DNA from 2 places in the Bacillus sp. AL-1R genome. Region 1 is predicted to be linked to the other one. Evidence: riboswitches for the same ligand, from Rfam matches in the RefSeq annotation. Region 1 holds a riboswitch; the other holds the start of a gene.
The links. Region 1 has a riboswitch for cobalamin ahead of ACSBO6_RS08765 ((2Fe-2S) ferredoxin domain-containing protein). Riboswitches for the same ligand answer to the same signal wherever they lie in the genome.
Positions count from the first base shown of each region.

Region 2: another riboswitch for cobalamin. It lies ahead of ACSBO6_RS12650 (ABC transporter substrate-binding protein); the one in region 1 lies ahead of ACSBO6_RS08765 ((2Fe-2S) ferredoxin domain-containing protein).

Region 1 covers NZ_CP197469.1:1,856,697-1,864,996, reverse strand. The annotation lists gene ACSBO6_RS08790 (cobalt-precorrin-5B (C(1))-methyltransferase) at 1-715, opposite strand, end outside; gene ACSBO6_RS08785 (precorrin-8X methylmutase) at 719-1,366, opposite strand; gene cobK (precorrin-6A reductase) at 1,383-2,180, opposite strand; gene ACSBO6_RS08775 (sirohydrochlorin chelatase) at 2,177-3,091, opposite strand; gene cobJ (precorrin-3B C(17)-methyltransferase) at 3,154-4,779, opposite strand; gene ACSBO6_RS08765 ((2Fe-2S) ferredoxin domain-containing protein) at 4,831-5,214, opposite strand; cobalamin riboswitch at 5,344-5,529, opposite strand; cobalamin riboswitch at 5,706-5,894, opposite strand; gene ACSBO6_RS08760 (YneB family resolvase-like protein) at 6,162-6,821, opposite strand; gene lexA (transcriptional repressor LexA) at 7,225-7,872, shown strand; gene ACSBO6_RS08750 (hypothetical protein) at 8,213-8,300, opposite strand, start outside.
Region 2 covers NZ_CP197469.1:2,682,174-2,690,473, reverse strand. The annotation lists gene resA (thiol-disulfide oxidoreductase ResA) at 1-104, shown strand, start outside; gene resB (cytochrome c biogenesis protein ResB) at 133-1,749, shown strand; gene ccsB (c-type cytochrome biogenesis protein CcsB) at 1,770-2,936, shown strand; gene ACSBO6_RS12660 (response regulator transcription factor) at 3,163-3,882, shown strand; gene ACSBO6_RS12655 (ATP-binding protein) at 3,882-5,666, shown strand; cobalamin riboswitch at 5,805-5,978, shown strand; gene ACSBO6_RS12650 (ABC transporter substrate-binding protein) at 6,103-7,062, shown strand; gene ACSBO6_RS12645 (FecCD family ABC transporter permease) at 7,028-8,080, shown strand; gene ACSBO6_RS12640 (ABC transporter ATP-binding protein) at 8,077-8,300, shown strand, end outside.

The DNA of each region.
Region 1 (8,300 bases):
CAAAATCACCCATTTCAATAAAAGCTTCCTCAGACAGCTCGGGGAATTGTTTCATAGCATTTTTCTCGCTCCGCCCACCTGTAGTAATGACAACATGCTCGCAACCACTGGCACGGGCAACACTAATAGCTTGGATGATACTAGCTTTATAAGCAGCTGTGGAAAAAGGAACGACAATCCCGCGGGTTCCGAGAATAGAAATCCCCCCAATGATTCCTAAGCGTCCATTGAGAGTTTTTTTAGCAATTTCTTCACCATCAGGTACGGAAATAACGATTTTAATACCTCTTGTAATCCCGAATTCTTTTAATACCCCTTCTGCCGTATCAAGGATCATCTTACGAGGAACGGGATTAATCGCGGCCTCTCCAACAGGAACGGGCAAGCCATCCTTTGTGACGCGGCCAACCCCAATTCCCCCATCCAGCACGATGCCTGGTTCATCGAGCCATGACACAGTGGAAATAATCAAGGCTCCGTGGGTGGCATCTGGGTCATCTCCTGCGTCTTTAATCGTACTAGCGGTTACTGATTGGTCCTCTACATCACAGCTTTCTATCTGGAAAGTTGCAAACCGCTTGATTGGCAAGTAAATCGTTGATTCTGTTTGAGGTTCTCTTGTAATTAATGCCGTCAGCGCTGCTTTGGTGGTAGCTGTTGCGCAGGCCCCAGTCGTATATCCTTCCCGAAGCTTTCCTTTTGGTACTTCCTGCATCGGTTATCCCTGTTCAGCCATAATGGAAATGGCATTTAATGCAGCTACGGTCACGGTACTGCCACCTTTCCTGCCAATATTAGTGATGAATGGGATATCAAGCTTAGCTAGTTCTTCTTTTGACTCAGCTGCAGAAACAAACCCAACAGGCAATCCAATCACAAGACCTGGTTTTGCTTCTCCTTCTTTAATCAAACGGATCAGTTCGAGTAGAGCGGTTGGAGCATTCCCAATGGCAAAAATACCGCCATCTGCTTCTTTAATTGCCTTCCGCATTGAAATAATCGCCCTTGTCGTATTTAGCCGTTTGGCTTCCTGGATGACATCCGGGTCGGAAATATAGACCTTAATTTCTCCTCCAAATTTTTCAATTCGTGCTTTATTTGCTCCGCTTTGAATCATTTGAACATCTGCAACGACCATTTTTCCGCTTCGAATTGCTCGAATACCGGACGAAATAGCGTCAGGATGAAAGAGGACGCTTTGCCCAAGTTCAAAATCAGCGGATGCATGGATGATCCGTTGGACGACTGGATACTGCTCCTCTGTAAAAGGATGCTCCCCAATTTCTTCATTAATCATTTCAAAACTTCTACCTTCAATCTGTTCTGGTTGGACGGTTAAAGGTTTAAATTCAGTACGAAAATCCATTTCTCTCACTCCTGTATTAAAATGATTGTTCTGTAGTGACGATTGGTGTATTATCAATCTTTTTATTTAATTCTGCGATGACATCGATAAAATTAGCATAGACGGTTCCATAATTCAGTTTCGGGCGGCCAATAAGAATAACCTTAATCCCCAGCTCCTTGGCAGCTTCCACCTTTTCATCGACCGATCCGACTTTCCCGCTCTCTTTAGTCACCATTAAGGTGACGCCATATTGCTTATATAAAGCTTTGTCGAACTCTTTTGAAAATGGACCCTGCATTGCAATAATATTTTTCTGCGGCAGCCCTAGCTGCTCACATTTTTCCATATTATCTATACGGGGAAGCATCCTGGCAATCAAGCGAATGTCCGGGTTCCCTAAAAGTTTTTCTGTGAAAATTTGAAGCGTCTTGCTACCTGTAGTCAGCATTACCACGCCTTTATTGGTTGATGCAAGATCCGCAGCTTCCTCGTAGCTTTCGACTACTTTCATTTTGTCATATTGGAACTTTTGTGACTCGCGTTCATACCGAATATAGGTAATTTTCACCGTTTCGGCCGCCTTGATTGCATTTTTAGAAGCTTCTTCAGCAAACGGATGACTGGCATCGACAACAGCTTGAATCCCTTTTGTGGCAATCAACCCCACCATGTCTGCATCCGTTAATCTTCCTACTTGAACACATATCCCCACCTCCCTTAATTCAACTGCCGCATTTTCTGTGACTACTGAGGCAAGGAGATCGAAGCCTTCTTTTTTTATTTCTAAAGCAAGGGCTCTTGCATCACTTGTTCCGGCTAATACGAAGATCATCCTCTATCTCCAACCTTTTGCACCGTATGTTCGTGATCATAGTGGTGGTCATGATGATGATGGTGGTCGTGATGGTGGTCATGATCATGGTGGTGGTGATGATCGATATGTTCCATCACATTAAGACGGTATTGGCAAGTATCACAGTTCATTTTCACCTCATCACGTAGAGCTTCTTCCACCCGATCGATTAAAATCGTCTGTAATTTTGGATGATAACCAAAATAGTCAGCCAACTGAATGTCAACAGAGGAATATTGCTTTTGAAGAGGAACCATCATATCTTCTAAGCGTTTAATCAGGATGCCAGTGAATAAAAAGTAAGGTAAGATTACTACTTTTTTTGCTCCCAGCTTAATACAGCGTTCGATCCCTTCATTCACTAAGGGATTGGTCACGCCCATAAAAGCAGGTTCGACGATTTTATAATTTGTTTTTTCCCATAGTAATCTAGCAATCTTATATAAATCACTGTTCGCATCGGGATCGCTTCCGCCCCTTCCTAACAAAAGGACAGCCGTATCGTCTTCGATGGATTCAACATTCTCGCCAATTTCCATTAATCTAGTTTTTAGAATTTCAAATGTTTCCTCATGAACACCAATTGGACGGCCATAAGTAAATTGAACAAGCGGATATTTATTCTTTGCCTCATCAATAGCTGCTGGAATATGAATTTTGGAGTGTCCTGCCTGTAAGAGCATGATTGGAATCACGACAACATGGTCGGCCCCTTTCTCTACACATAGATCGATACCTTGATTCACTGTTGGTCGTTCAAATTCTAAAAAACACGTCTCGACCAAATAGGAACCTTCCCAAGTCTTTCTCATCTCACGGATGAACTCACGAACCTGCTCATTTCCCTCTTGATCTTTACTTCCATGCCCCACAAATAAAATTGCTTTCACACTATTTACTCCCCTTTGTATGTAAATTCCTTACCTTCCAATTACTGCTCATCTTCTCTCATTTATTCTCCGCAGACAGCTGCTTCGATTTTAAGGTTTGGTGTGATATCTTGGTACACAAAACCTTTAATCTCTTTGACCCGTTTAAAAAATTTATAGAAACGTTCATTTGGATAGGCCTTTTGTTTGTACTCTTGAACAATCCCCTCTATTACCCCGACTATTTTGTCAGGTGCGATTCCTTCAGCTACGATTTGGCCTGGATGTGCGGTTCTTCCTGCTGTTTTGGCTCCTAGAAATAAATCAAACGCTCCCTTTCGATAAACAATGCCAATATCTTCTTTTACGGCTCCATAACAGGCCATTCCACATCCATTTACACCAAGTTTCAGTTCTTTTGGGAGTTCCATGCCACCAAGCCTTTCTTGAAGCTCATCAGCATAAGGAATAGAATCCTTTTTTTCTCCGTCACAAAAATCACAAGCTTTTACGGTTAATACGTCGCCAACAGGAGCAATCAAAAAGTTGGCTGCCGTTAGTTTTTCAATAATCTCATCAGGCTTTGAGGTTAAAATTTGCAACTTCATAAAATGGTCTTGTGTGTATTCCATCACTCCTTCTTCTCCGACAATTTCGGAAAGAATGGCCATCTGAAGTGCAGTAAATTTTTTATTAACGACACCAGGGCTGACAGCTACCTCAAAAATAGATTGAAAGTCTTGCTTCACAATTAAATCGTTTGTTCGTTCATAAGGCTCACCAACAATCATTTGCAAAGCTTCCTCAGCCAACTCTCTTGACGACTCTTTCACAGAGATTGGAGTGACTAGTTTCTTGTTTTGCGGCATTACATCTTCTGTTTGCTCTAGTGCCCATGGTTCGGCTTCCTTTTGCAGACGCTGATGCGGTTTCAACGGCTGAATTACTTGATTTAAAGTATATTTCCGCTGATAACCGCGCGGCGTGATCATCAATTCATCGTAGAAAAACGTTGAAGAGTTGCCAATTAAAACGGTGGTTAACATGCCAATTTCATGTTCTAACATCTCTTGCAAATTGGTTATAACGATCTTTTGACTATCACGGTATGCACTCTTTACTAATCCTACAGGTGTGTCTGGTGCACGATATTTTAATAGAATTCTTTGTGCTTCCATGATTTGCCGTGTTCTTCTCCCGCTTTTTGGATTGTATAAGGCAATTACAAAATCGGCTTGAGCGGCCGCTTCGATTCGTTTCTCAATTAAGCTCCAAGGTGTTAAATGGTCACTTAAACTAATCGTACAAGCATCATGCATAACCGGCGCGCCTAATAAAGCAGCACAAGAGTTGATGGCTGAAATGCCAGGGACTACCTCCACTCTTATCCCTGAGTCTTTTTTCCATCCTTTTTCAATTAGAACTTCGTAAACAAGTCCTGCCATTCCATATACACCGGCATCACCGCTCGAAATGACAGCTACCGTGTAACCAAGCTCAGCTTGTTTTACAGCCTCCTGGGCACGGCTCACTTCTTCAGTCATTCCTGTGCTAATGATTTTTTTTCCAGTTATTAATCCCTTAATTAAATCAACGTAGGTTTTGTAACCAATGATGATATCACTTTCTTTTATGGCTTCCTTTGCCCGTCCGGTAATATGTTTTTCGTCACCAGGGCCAAATCCTATAACCAATAATTTGCCTTTCACTCTATTACGCCACCTTCCACAATTTAAAAACTAGTATCCAGTTACTCGTTGTTAAATCTTTTCTTTAACTGCTTTTTGTACTCCTTCGATGCATTCCGACCCTTCTGGATGTATGAATCCAGAATCGGAATATTGATAGATCAAATGCTCCTTTAGGCAATGACCTTCTGCCAGATGACTTTTTACAATGGTAGCCCCCACTTCTGGGGTAACGTTTTTATACCAAGCCCCAGACGGATAGACGATGGCAACGGGAGCATCCTTACATCTCCCATTACATCTCGTTCTTGTTGTATGTACGATCGAATCTAAGCTTAAATTGGTGATTTCATTCCGGATCGCTTGAGTTGCTTCCTCCCCACCCTTTCTCATACAGCTGCTACCGTTACAAATTAATACATGCTGTTTCGTCCCTTGCAAATTCCAAGTAGTCATGTCACTCACTCCTATTCGTTTTTTTCAAAAAAAAGCACCCCTATGGACATAGGGATGCAGAAAAATATACACACAAAAAAAATTAGCGATGTAAGTTCAGCACTTCTACCTATGTTCCCGTAGGTTATTTCAAGCTATTAGGTATAGGCAGGTCTCCTGACTTAGGTTCATCATTCTACTTGCGTCTTCCCGAATTCCTTCAGTGACATCTGCAAAAGAACTCCCCCTTACAGTGGCGGGTACCGTGACGGATTTAAACCGTACTTCCCTATTAAGCACTAATTTCCAAAGTGCACCAATCCTAATCTATTCAATTGTTAAAAAGACTTGTTTCTTCTATAGGCATACAATAAAAATTAAAAAAGATTTAGAAGCAATAAAACAAAAAATCCGTCCAACAAAAGTTGAACGGATAAAACGTCAGCACAAAGAAAGTTAATAAATAAGCCTTTTTGTCCAAACGCTTCATCTTCTCAACCCCCGAAGAAATCGAAACTAAAAAAGCTAAGACAGGTCTCCTGACTTGTGTATCTTCCTACTTTAGACCCTTCCCAAAAACGTACTAATAAACGTTTTTAGTGGTTTGTCTATTTCGTCCACACTTACAGTTGCGGGGACAGTTCTGGTAATGCTCCAGATTCCCTATTAAGCCCTAAGGCATCTTAACTGAATGTTTGCAAATTTGTATTTAATTTATTAGCTATTAATATACTAGTCTATTAGATTTAATATTTCAAGAGTTTAATAACGTCATATGAGAAAACGCTACCATCCAATAACTTCAAATGTAATTGAAAGTAATATGGGGATCATTCGAAATTAATCTTTAAAACAAAAAAATAATATCAATAGATTTATTACGGTATCTTATTATAAAATTATAGTTTTTTGCAACTTTATTGTAAAATCCAGTGGATATACTATAAATTACAACATCTAAATTTTCTTTAATTCTTAATAGAATCATGATTTAGTTCATCAAAATATTCCTTATACCTTCTATGAACAGTAGCCCTACTTACTTCATAACCTAAACCTCGTAATGTAGCTGCTATTTCATGAAAAGTAAGTTTCTTGTTTCGAAGATTTATAATTTCTTCCACAGGCAGTTCTTTTTTCTCCCTACCTCCTAAATGATTATTTGATATATTCTTGTGAGGTTCGAAACCATTCTCGATGGCTCTACGCATTCCCCTGCTTATTTTATAATTAGCAATTCTTCGTTGAAACTCTTCTACTGTACTCAATATTTCCAAGACCATTAAATCCGCATCCGATAAAGATATCTCCCCTTGATCTTGAATTGTAAAAACTTTTACTGCCATTTTGCGTAATTCATGAATCAGGGCAATTTTCGAATGTCCCCTTCCCAATCGAGTATCGTCTTGTAAAAGTAAGATCTCTGCCTGTTTATCCTTAAATAATGCTAAAGCCTCAATTATCCCTTCCCGTTCTATATCAAATCCACTATGTCTCTCTTCTATGATTTTTATCACATCGAAATTTTGAATCTCTGCTAATTTTTCTAGCTCTTCTCTTTGTCTTTTTAAAGAGGTATCTTGAGTATTTTTTTCTGTACTAACCCGACAATAAATAATCGCTTTCAATTTTTCTCCTCCTAATCTACGAATCAGACTTAAGCAATTTGACCGTAAATAAGAAATTAACAAAGCATTAATCTTGTTCTTTTTTGAATAGCTTGAATAGACCTTCTTTTTCTACTTCAAAACCACTAGCCTGTTCGCCTATTGTTTCTAGAATACACATTCCCATCCGCTAACCTAATTTGGTTCATTAATTTGTTTATGTAATGAAGTTTCTTGTGAATCCTATGCTGTCATTACCCCTTTAAGTATATTAGTGCATTCATAAACTGTTCCCTCCATACGAACACGAAAACTACTTTAAGAAAAAATAGAACTAACGTTTGTATATCATATCCTATCATGATATAATGAAAAAAATAAAGAGGAACGTATTATCTACTTTATAGGTAAGGGGGAAATTCGAATGAACAAACTATCGAAAAGGCAAGCAGAAATTTTAGCTTATATTAAAGACGAAGTAAAAATTAAAGGTTATCCACCTTCAGTTCGAGAGATTGCTGAGGCTGTTGGTTTAGCTTCAAGTTCTACAGTACATGGTCATTTAGAGAGACTAGAACAAAAAGGCTATATTCGAAGAGATCCTACGAAACCGCGTGCAATCGAGATTCTTGGCGATACAGCTCCGGTTGTGAATGAAGTACAAGCATCATATAGTGAAGTCTATAACGATATTATTAACATTCCTGTAATCGGTAAAGTAACTGCAGGTATTCCAATTACTGCAGTCGAAAATGTAGAAGAATATTTCCCTTTACCGACATCTGTCGCTCCATCTAATGAACAAGTTTTTATGCTTCGAGTAGAAGGAGATAGCATGATCAATGCTGGAATTTTAAATGGCGATCTTGTAATCGTTAAAAAACAATTCACTGCGGAAAATGGAGAAATTGTTGTTGCCATGACTGAAGATAGTGAAGCTACTGTAAAGCGTTTTTATAAAGAAAGCGACCATTTTAGACTTCAACCTGAAAATGATGCCCTGTTTCCAATTTTATTAAAACAAGTATCAATTTTAGGAAAAGTAATTGGAGTTTATCGTACATATCATTAAACTTTTTAAGAGCAATTACATGATTATGTGATTGCTTTTTGTTTTTAGCATGCAAAGACATACCCTAATCAAACCGAAACTGACTTAAAATTAAGGGAGTTTCTTGTGAGTTGAAAAAACACATAAAGAAATCTATATTTCTGATGCAAGAAAAACTCAACCCGATAAATTGAAAACTGTATTAAGATTTCAAGTCAAAGAACGATAAATAAATTAAAAGAGCTTGGAATATCCAAGCTCTTTTAGTGTCGTTGAAATATAAATCCTACATAAACGAGCATCCTTTAGTGAAAATCAGCCTTTAAAAAATCTCTTTACGAATCTATAAACATAAATTTTTTCATTCACTATAACTCTCAAAAGTCTTCTCTAAATCATCTCTAAACGCAATTGCTAAATAATTATCGATTATATTTCTAGTAATAGGC
Region 2 (8,300 bases), 830 kb from region 1:
CTACGTTTTTTGTAAGTCCAGACGGGACTATAAAGAGAATTGTAACTGGTCAAATGACACCAACTTCTTTTGAAAATTATATTAAAGAAATATTACCAAAATGATGAGTGTACATTAGTAAGGGGAAATAAAATGGAGACTTTTAAATGTGAATGTGGTCATCTTAATCATGTAGGTACTGTTATATGTGAGTCATGTGGAAAACCTCAAGATGAAAATGGTACTGAATTACTTGATATGCGCTATGAAGGGACTGCTAGAAGATCAATTGTTAATAATCAAACTTTTATAGATAAAATATGGACGTTTTTTTCATCAGTAAAAGTAGCGGTTGTGATCATTTTAATTACGCTAGTAGCAGCAGCATTAGGTACTATATTTCCGCAAAGAGATCTACTACCACCTACTGCGAATCCAGCAACGTATTATCAAGATGAATATGGAATCTTCGGTAAAATATACGATGCAATCGGTTTGGATAATACATTTAACTCGTGGTGGTTCATGTTACTTGTTGCATCGATTGGGATCTCACTAGTAATTTGTAGTTTAGATCGAATATTACCACTCTACAAAGCTCTAAACAAACAAACTGTTACAAGACATCCAAACTTTTTAAAAAGACAAAAGATGTTCGGAATTAGTAGAGTTGATCATATTCCAAACGAAATAGAAAAAGCTAAAGTTAATTTACAAAAAAGAGGTTATAAAATTCGTGAAGAAAACGGCAATATCTTAGCTGAAAAAGGTCGTTTCTCTCGTTGGGGTCCATATGTAAACCATATTGGGTTAATTATCTTCCTTATTGGAGTAATGATGAGATATGTACCAGGTATGTATATGGATAAGGCCCTTTGGGTTCAAGAAGGTGAATTAAAACCTATCGTTGGTACAAACCAAAACTACTATCTTAAATTAAATGATTTCCATATGGAAACCTATGATAAAGATAAAGAAGGTAAAGTTTATAAAAAAGCGATTGAGCGCTTTGGAAATGATAAAATCCCAAAAAACTATCAAGCTGATGTTACGTTATTTAAACGTGAAGGGAATTTAATACCAGGGGAAGATCCAAAACTTAAAAAAGTAAAAGATTATAGTATTAAAGTCAATGAACCGCTAAAATTCCAACATTTCGCTTTATATCAAGTAGATTATCGGATTGGTGAATTTAGTGCATTTTTATTTACATTACAAAATAAACAAACAGGTGAAAAATTAGGACCAATAACAGTAGATTTACAAAATCCTAAAGAAGTATATGACTTGAAAAATGGATATAAAGTAGAACTAAAAAATTATTTTCCAGATTTCTATTTTAACTCTGATGGTCAACCTGATACAAAAACAAGAAAACCAAATAATCCAGCGTTTGTATTTAAAATGACAACTCCAAAAACACCAAAAGGTGAAGTAGCATTTGTTGCGATTAAACAAAATATTGAACCAAATGGCGAAAACAAATATAAAATGTCATTTGCAGGTATTGAAACGAAAGATTCAACCGGTTTAACAGTACGTAAAGATTTAACTCTTTGGTTACTTGGAATTGGAGGAGCAATCTTTATGATCGGTGTAATTCAAGGTATGTATTGGTATCACCGACGAGTTTGGATCCAGAATCAAGATGGGGAAGTTTGGGTTGCGGCATTTACAAATAAAAACTATTATGGTTTAAAGATGGAATTAAAGAAAGTGTTTAAAGACACAAAAATAGAATTGCCTATTGATCAACAAGCAAAAGAATAGTGTTTAATTAGGGGGAAAATATGTACGAGCTAAGTAGTAATTTTTTATTTATCGCGTTTATTTGTTATGTAGTAGCTACTTTCTTTTTTGGTGGCTCGATGAAAACAAATGATAATGGTCCTAATAGATGGGGGACAATTGGTATTACGATTACTATCATTGGATTCTTATCACAAATTACTTATTTCATTTTAAGATGGATTGCTGCTGGACATGCACCTGTAAGTAATCTATTTGAATTTATTACATTCTTTGGAATGATGTTGATTTTTGCGTTTATCTTGATTTATTTTATGTATCGCTTAAATATAATCGGCTTATTCGCATTGCCTTTGTCGATTATTATCATTGCATATGCATCAGTATTTCCGCATGAAGTAAAACCATTGGTTCCATCATTAAAAAGCTATTGGTTACATATTCATGTAACGACAGCAGCTTTAGGGGAAGCTATTTTAGCGATTAGCTTTATTACAGGGCTAATTTATTTAATTAAAAATATCGATCAAAAAGTATCAACAAAGAAAACATTTTGGTTAGAAGCGGTATTATATTTCTTAGTAACTGTTGTTGGTTTCGTCGTCATTTCAACAGCTTTTACTGCATCTGGATATGAAGCAAAATATAATTGGATTAATAAAGAAAAAGTACAAGAAGAAATGGTTTATAATCTTCCATCACTTGTTGGCCCACATAAAGGTGAATTGACTACAAAGGATCGATTCGAAGCACTTGCAGAAATGCCAGCTATGGTTAATGCTAAAAAATTAAACACGGTTATTTGGTCAATTTTTGCTGGAGCAGCATTATATGCAATCATCCGTTTAATTTTAAGAAAACGAATTGGTGCATTTTTACAGCCATTTGTACAAAAAGTTGATAGTGAATTATTAGACGAAATCGGATATCGTGCTGTAGCAATTGGTTTTCCGGTATTTACACTTGGGGGACTAATCTTTGCTATGATTTGGGCTCAAATTGCTTGGACAAAGTTTTGGAGCTGGGACCCAAAAGAAGATTGGGCATTAATAACATGGTTATTTTATGCAGTGTTTCTACATCTTCGTTTCAAACGTAACTGGCAAGGTGAAAAATCTGCTTGGTTAGCCGTAATTGGATTTGCGATTATTATGTTTAACTTAATTGCAGTTAATTTAATCATTGCCGGCTTACACTCTTATGCTTAATAATAAAAAGCCCTGTAAAGGAATCAATCTTCCTTTACAGGGCTTTTTTACTAGATAATTTTTTACCCACATGATTATTCTTTAAAAACGTGTACACTTGCTAATTAGTTTTTTTTTACTATTTTATGGAAATAATAAATTCTAAGAATTATGTAAAAATGTTCACAAATTATACTAGAATATACAATTTTTATTATGTAAAATTATGAAGAGGGGGTTAAAAATGATGGACCAAAATATAAAAATATTAATAGCAGATGATGAAGATCGTATTAGACGATTATTAAAAATGTATTTAGAACGTGATGGATACTCTATTGATGAAGCTGAAAATGGTGAAGAGGCTTTAAACTTAGCATTGAAGAATGAATATTCCTTAATCGTATTAGATTTGATGATGCCTAAAATTGACGGAATTGAAGTTTGTAGGGAATTACGAAAAACAAAAACAACACCTGTGATCATGTTAACGGCAAAAGGTGAAGAAACAAATCGAGTACAAGGTTTTGAAGTAGGTACAGATGATTATATCGTAAAACCATTTAGTCCGCGTGAAGTAGTGCTTCGAGTAAAAGCTCTATTAAGACGTTCTGCACCTGTACCAGTATTTACTTCTGACAATACCTCTGCGAAAGATCTCGTTGTGTTCCCACATCTAACGATTGACAATGACGCTCATAAAGTAATTGTTGAAGGGGAAGAAATCAGTTTAACACCAAAAGAATACGAACTATTGTTGTTTTTAGCTAAGGCACCAGACAAAGTATTTGATCGTGAAACATTATTAAAATCAGTTTGGCAATATGATTTTTTCGGAGATTTACGTACGGTAGACACACATGTAAAACGACTGCGAGAAAAGCTAAGTAAAAGCTCAGAGGAAGCTGCAAAAATGATCGTCACCGTTTGGGGTGTAGGGTATAAATTTGAAGTAGGTCAGGAGTAATGATTGTAAGAAGTTTAGTTGGAAAGCTTTGGCTAACAATTATCTTACTAGTTTCGCTTGTATTATCTTTCTTGACCTTTGTCTTAATTGGGTTTTTTGAAAAATTTTATATTGACCTTCAAGTACAAAATATGAAAGATGATGCCACAAAAATTGCACAGTTAATAGAAAATGGTCAACCACTCTCAAATATTGAGTATTTGTCAAATAATATTGTTAGTAGATATTCCAGAGTAATTATTTCAATAGAAGGGCAAGAGCCATGGTATTCAAATAACACATATGGTATTTTGGAGCTACCTTTTAAAGAAATAAAAAATGATCAAACCTTAAATAAAACGTTAACTGAGCACAAAGAGGTTAGTAAAAGACTTGTTTATGGTGAAAATAGTGAGAGAGAAAAATTAGTAGTTGGTGTTCCAATCTATGCTAACTCAAAAAATGGAGCAGTGTTTATGTACCAAACATTGCAACCTGTAACTGTGATGATTCACCAAACGACTAATTTCGTCTTGCTTGCAGCATCGATCGGAATCGTATTAACAACATTTTTCTCATTCTTTCTTTCTTCAAAAATTACAGCACCTCTTAGAAAGATGAAAGAAGTTGTAAGTAGTATGACTTCAGGAAATTTTAATGTGAAAGTGCCAATCCATTCGAGTGATGAAATTGGAGAGCTTGCGTATTCATTTAATAAAATGAGCAAACAATTAAACTTTAATATGAATGCATTAAAACAAGAGAAGGAGAAGGTTTCTAATATTATTACAAGTATGGTAGACGGTGTCATTTCGATTGATAAAGAAGGTCAGATTGTAACTTCAAATCCACCAGCTGAACGCTTTTTGAAAATGCTTAATGATGATTATTTAGAAGAAAACTCTTCACTTGTTTTAACGAAGGAGCTATTAGATTTATTTGTATTAGTAGTTGAAAGTGAGAAAAAGCAATTTATTGAATTAAATTTCGATCAAGGCAATTGGCAAGTTTTAATGTCTCCTCTATATAACCAAAAAAATATAAGAGGCGTTGTAGCGGTAATTCGAGATGTTACAGAGCAAAGACGTTTAGAAAAAATGAGAAAAGACTTTATAGCGCATGTTTCTCATGAACTACGGACACCTATTTCTTTATTACAAGGTTATAGCGAAGCGATTGTTGATGGTGTAGCTGAATCCAAAGAGGAAATGCAAGATTTGTCTCAAATCATTTATGATGAGTCACTTAGAATGGGTCGATTAGTAAATGATTTGTTAGATTTAGCAAGAATGGAGAACGGTTTTACTGAATTAAATAGAGAGTCTGTTCCTTTAGTCCAATTTGTAGATCGTATTTTACGTAAGTTTAAAGGATTAGCAAAGGAAAAGAATATTAAACTATTTGGTGAAATCGATAACATTCCACATTTAAATATCTACATAGATGAAGATCGAATGGAACAGGTTTTTACAAATTTAATCGATAATGCAATAAGACATACAAATGAAAATGGAAGAATCATTGTTTCTGTAAATCAAAATGAAAGATCAACTACATTTAATTTTATTGATTCAGGTGCAGGGATTTCAAAAGAAGATTTACCATTTGTATTTGAACGTTTTTATAAAGCGGATAAAGCGCGTACTAGAGGTAGAAGTGGAACGGGTTTAGGCTTAGCAATCGTTAAAAATATTGTAACAGCACATGGTGGATCTATTCAGGTCTATAGTGAAGTAGGACAGGGAACGACATTTAAAGTTAAAATACCGCATAATTTACGAATGAACGAAAAAGATGTAGAGTAATCTTGTTTCATATAAAACAATTTTTAAAACTATTTAGTGACGAATTACCTTCAGGAATACAACAAAAGATTAGGGATTAACAAAACAAATAAATAAAGTAATTGAATTCTTACCCAATTTATTTTACGATTGAATAAATGAATGATTGATGAGTTTAGTGCAAGTATTGCTTAAAAGGGAATCTGGTAGAATCCAGAACTGTCCCCGCAACTGTAATGTGGACGAAACGAATAACCACTGTTCTTTTTAGAATGGGAAGGTCGGAGTAGGTTGAAACAAAGTCAGTAGACCTGCTAAATTCATCCTTGTTCAATTCTTCGGGGAGTAAGAATTTGAAGCAGCAGTTGCAAGACTTCTTGTATATATTTGTTGTTTCAGCCCCGTTCAAAATGAATGGGGTTTTTTTATGCTTTCCAATTATATTAGGAGGATTTATATGAAAAAGGTTTTATCTAGTTTGATCATTATGTTTTTGTGTTTAGGATTATTTGGTTGTAATACCGATACGACACAAAAAAAATCGAATGTACATAAGAGTGAACAAGCAACTTTTCCAATGACTGTAAAAGATGCAACGAATAAAGAAATTAGTTTTAAAGAAGCACCTAAAAGAATCGTATCACTTATTCCGAGTAATACGGAAATCTTGTTTTCTATTGGTGATGGCAAAAATGTAGTCGGTGTAACGGATTTTGACAATTATCCAAAAGAAGTAAAATCAATAGATAAAGTTGGCGGAAGTAATGCCGATATGACATATAATGTTGAAAAGATTATTTCATTAAAACCTGATTTAGTTTTAGCACATGAATCAAGTTTAGGAATTTCTGCTGACGGCATAGAACAGATAAAACAAGCGGGGATTAATGTTTTTGTCGTGAAAAATGCTGCAACTATTAATGATGTGTATGATACGATTCAACAAGTTGGACTAATAACAGGAAAAACAGAGCAATCGAAAAAGGTTGTAACTGATATGAAAACAAAATTAGATGAAATTAGTAAAAAAACAGCTAAAGCAAATTCAAATCCAAAGGTTTGGCTTGAAATATCAGGACCACCAGAAATATATACAGCAGGTAAAGGTACATTCCTTGATGAAATGATTTCAATTGTTCATGCTAAAAACATAGCTGAAAGCGAAAAAGGATGGGTACTGTATAGTGAAGAATCAGCGATTAAAGCCAATCCTGATGTGATTTTAACAACTTACGGAGATTACGCTCCAAACTTAGAAAAAACGATAATGAATAGAAAAAACTGGAAAACAGTAAATGCCATTAAAAATAAACGTGTTTATGACATAAATGCAGATACAACATCAAGACCAGGTCCAAGACTTGCAGAGGGAGTCGAAGCAATTGCAAAGGCGGTTTACCCAGAGCTTTTTAAATAATACATATTTAATTTTTTTAATTCCAATTATTTTATTAATTTTTTTATTTATTTTAGGGGTTTCGATCGGATCTACATCGATTCCCTTTTCCTCTATCATTTCTAGCTTTTCAGATGTTCTATTTAAAACTAATTATGTTCCAGCAGATATACAAACTATTGTGATGAATATACGAGTGCCAAGGGTTATGTTAGCTGGATTAGTCGGTGCGAGCCTTTCATTGGCAGGTGTTGCATTTCAAGGAATCCTTAAAAATCCATTAGCTGATCCTTTTACATTGGGGGTTTCTTCAGGAGCCTCTGTTGGAGCGGTGGTGGTTTTGTTTTTTCAAATAAGCTTACCTATTGTAACTTATTTTACATTACCAGTAGTGAGTATATTATTTGGATTTGGTACACTTATTTTATTATTAGTATTTGTTAGAAAACTAGATCGTTCTCTAAATGTTGAGACAATTATATTAGGTGGTATTATAATCAGTTCATTTTGTTCTGCATTATTGTCATTATTTATAACGTTTTCAAATAATGAGCTACGTGCAGTAATAGGGTGGTTAATGGGCAATATTGGTGGGAGAGGCATTCAGTACTCTCTAAGTTTATTACCGTTTTTAATGATTTCTTTCTTAATTTTATTTAGTCAAAATAGGCAGCTAGATGCGATGACATTTGGTAGCACAAATGCAAAACATATCGGAATTGATGTGAAAAAATCCACTTATTTAATTTTGTTAACTGGAAGTATTTTATCTGGTGCAGCAGTGGCTGTTTCCGGAACAATCGGATTTGTAGGATTAGTAGTTCCTCATTTTACTAGAACACTTGTAGGACCATTGCATAAAAAATTACTACCTTTATCAATGATCAATGGTGCAATCTTTTTAATCGCCTCTGACATATTATCGAGAGTTGTTTTAGCCCCAAGAGAGTTACCAATCGGGGTAATTACTTCTTTAATTGGTGCTCCAATATTTGCTTTTATATTACTATCTTTGAAAAGAAATAGGGGAAAAGTATGATCAAATGTCAAGATATCTCATATTCATATGATGGAATTCATACTGATTTGAATTCGCTGTCATATTCTATTAATCAGGGAGAATGGCTAGGAATTATTGGCCCAAATGGGAGTGGGAAGTCCACGTTTTTAAATATTCTTTGTGGACTTTTTAAGCCGTCTAAAGGAAATGTCATGTTGGATGGAGAATTTATTTCTAGTATGTCTAATAAACAAATAGC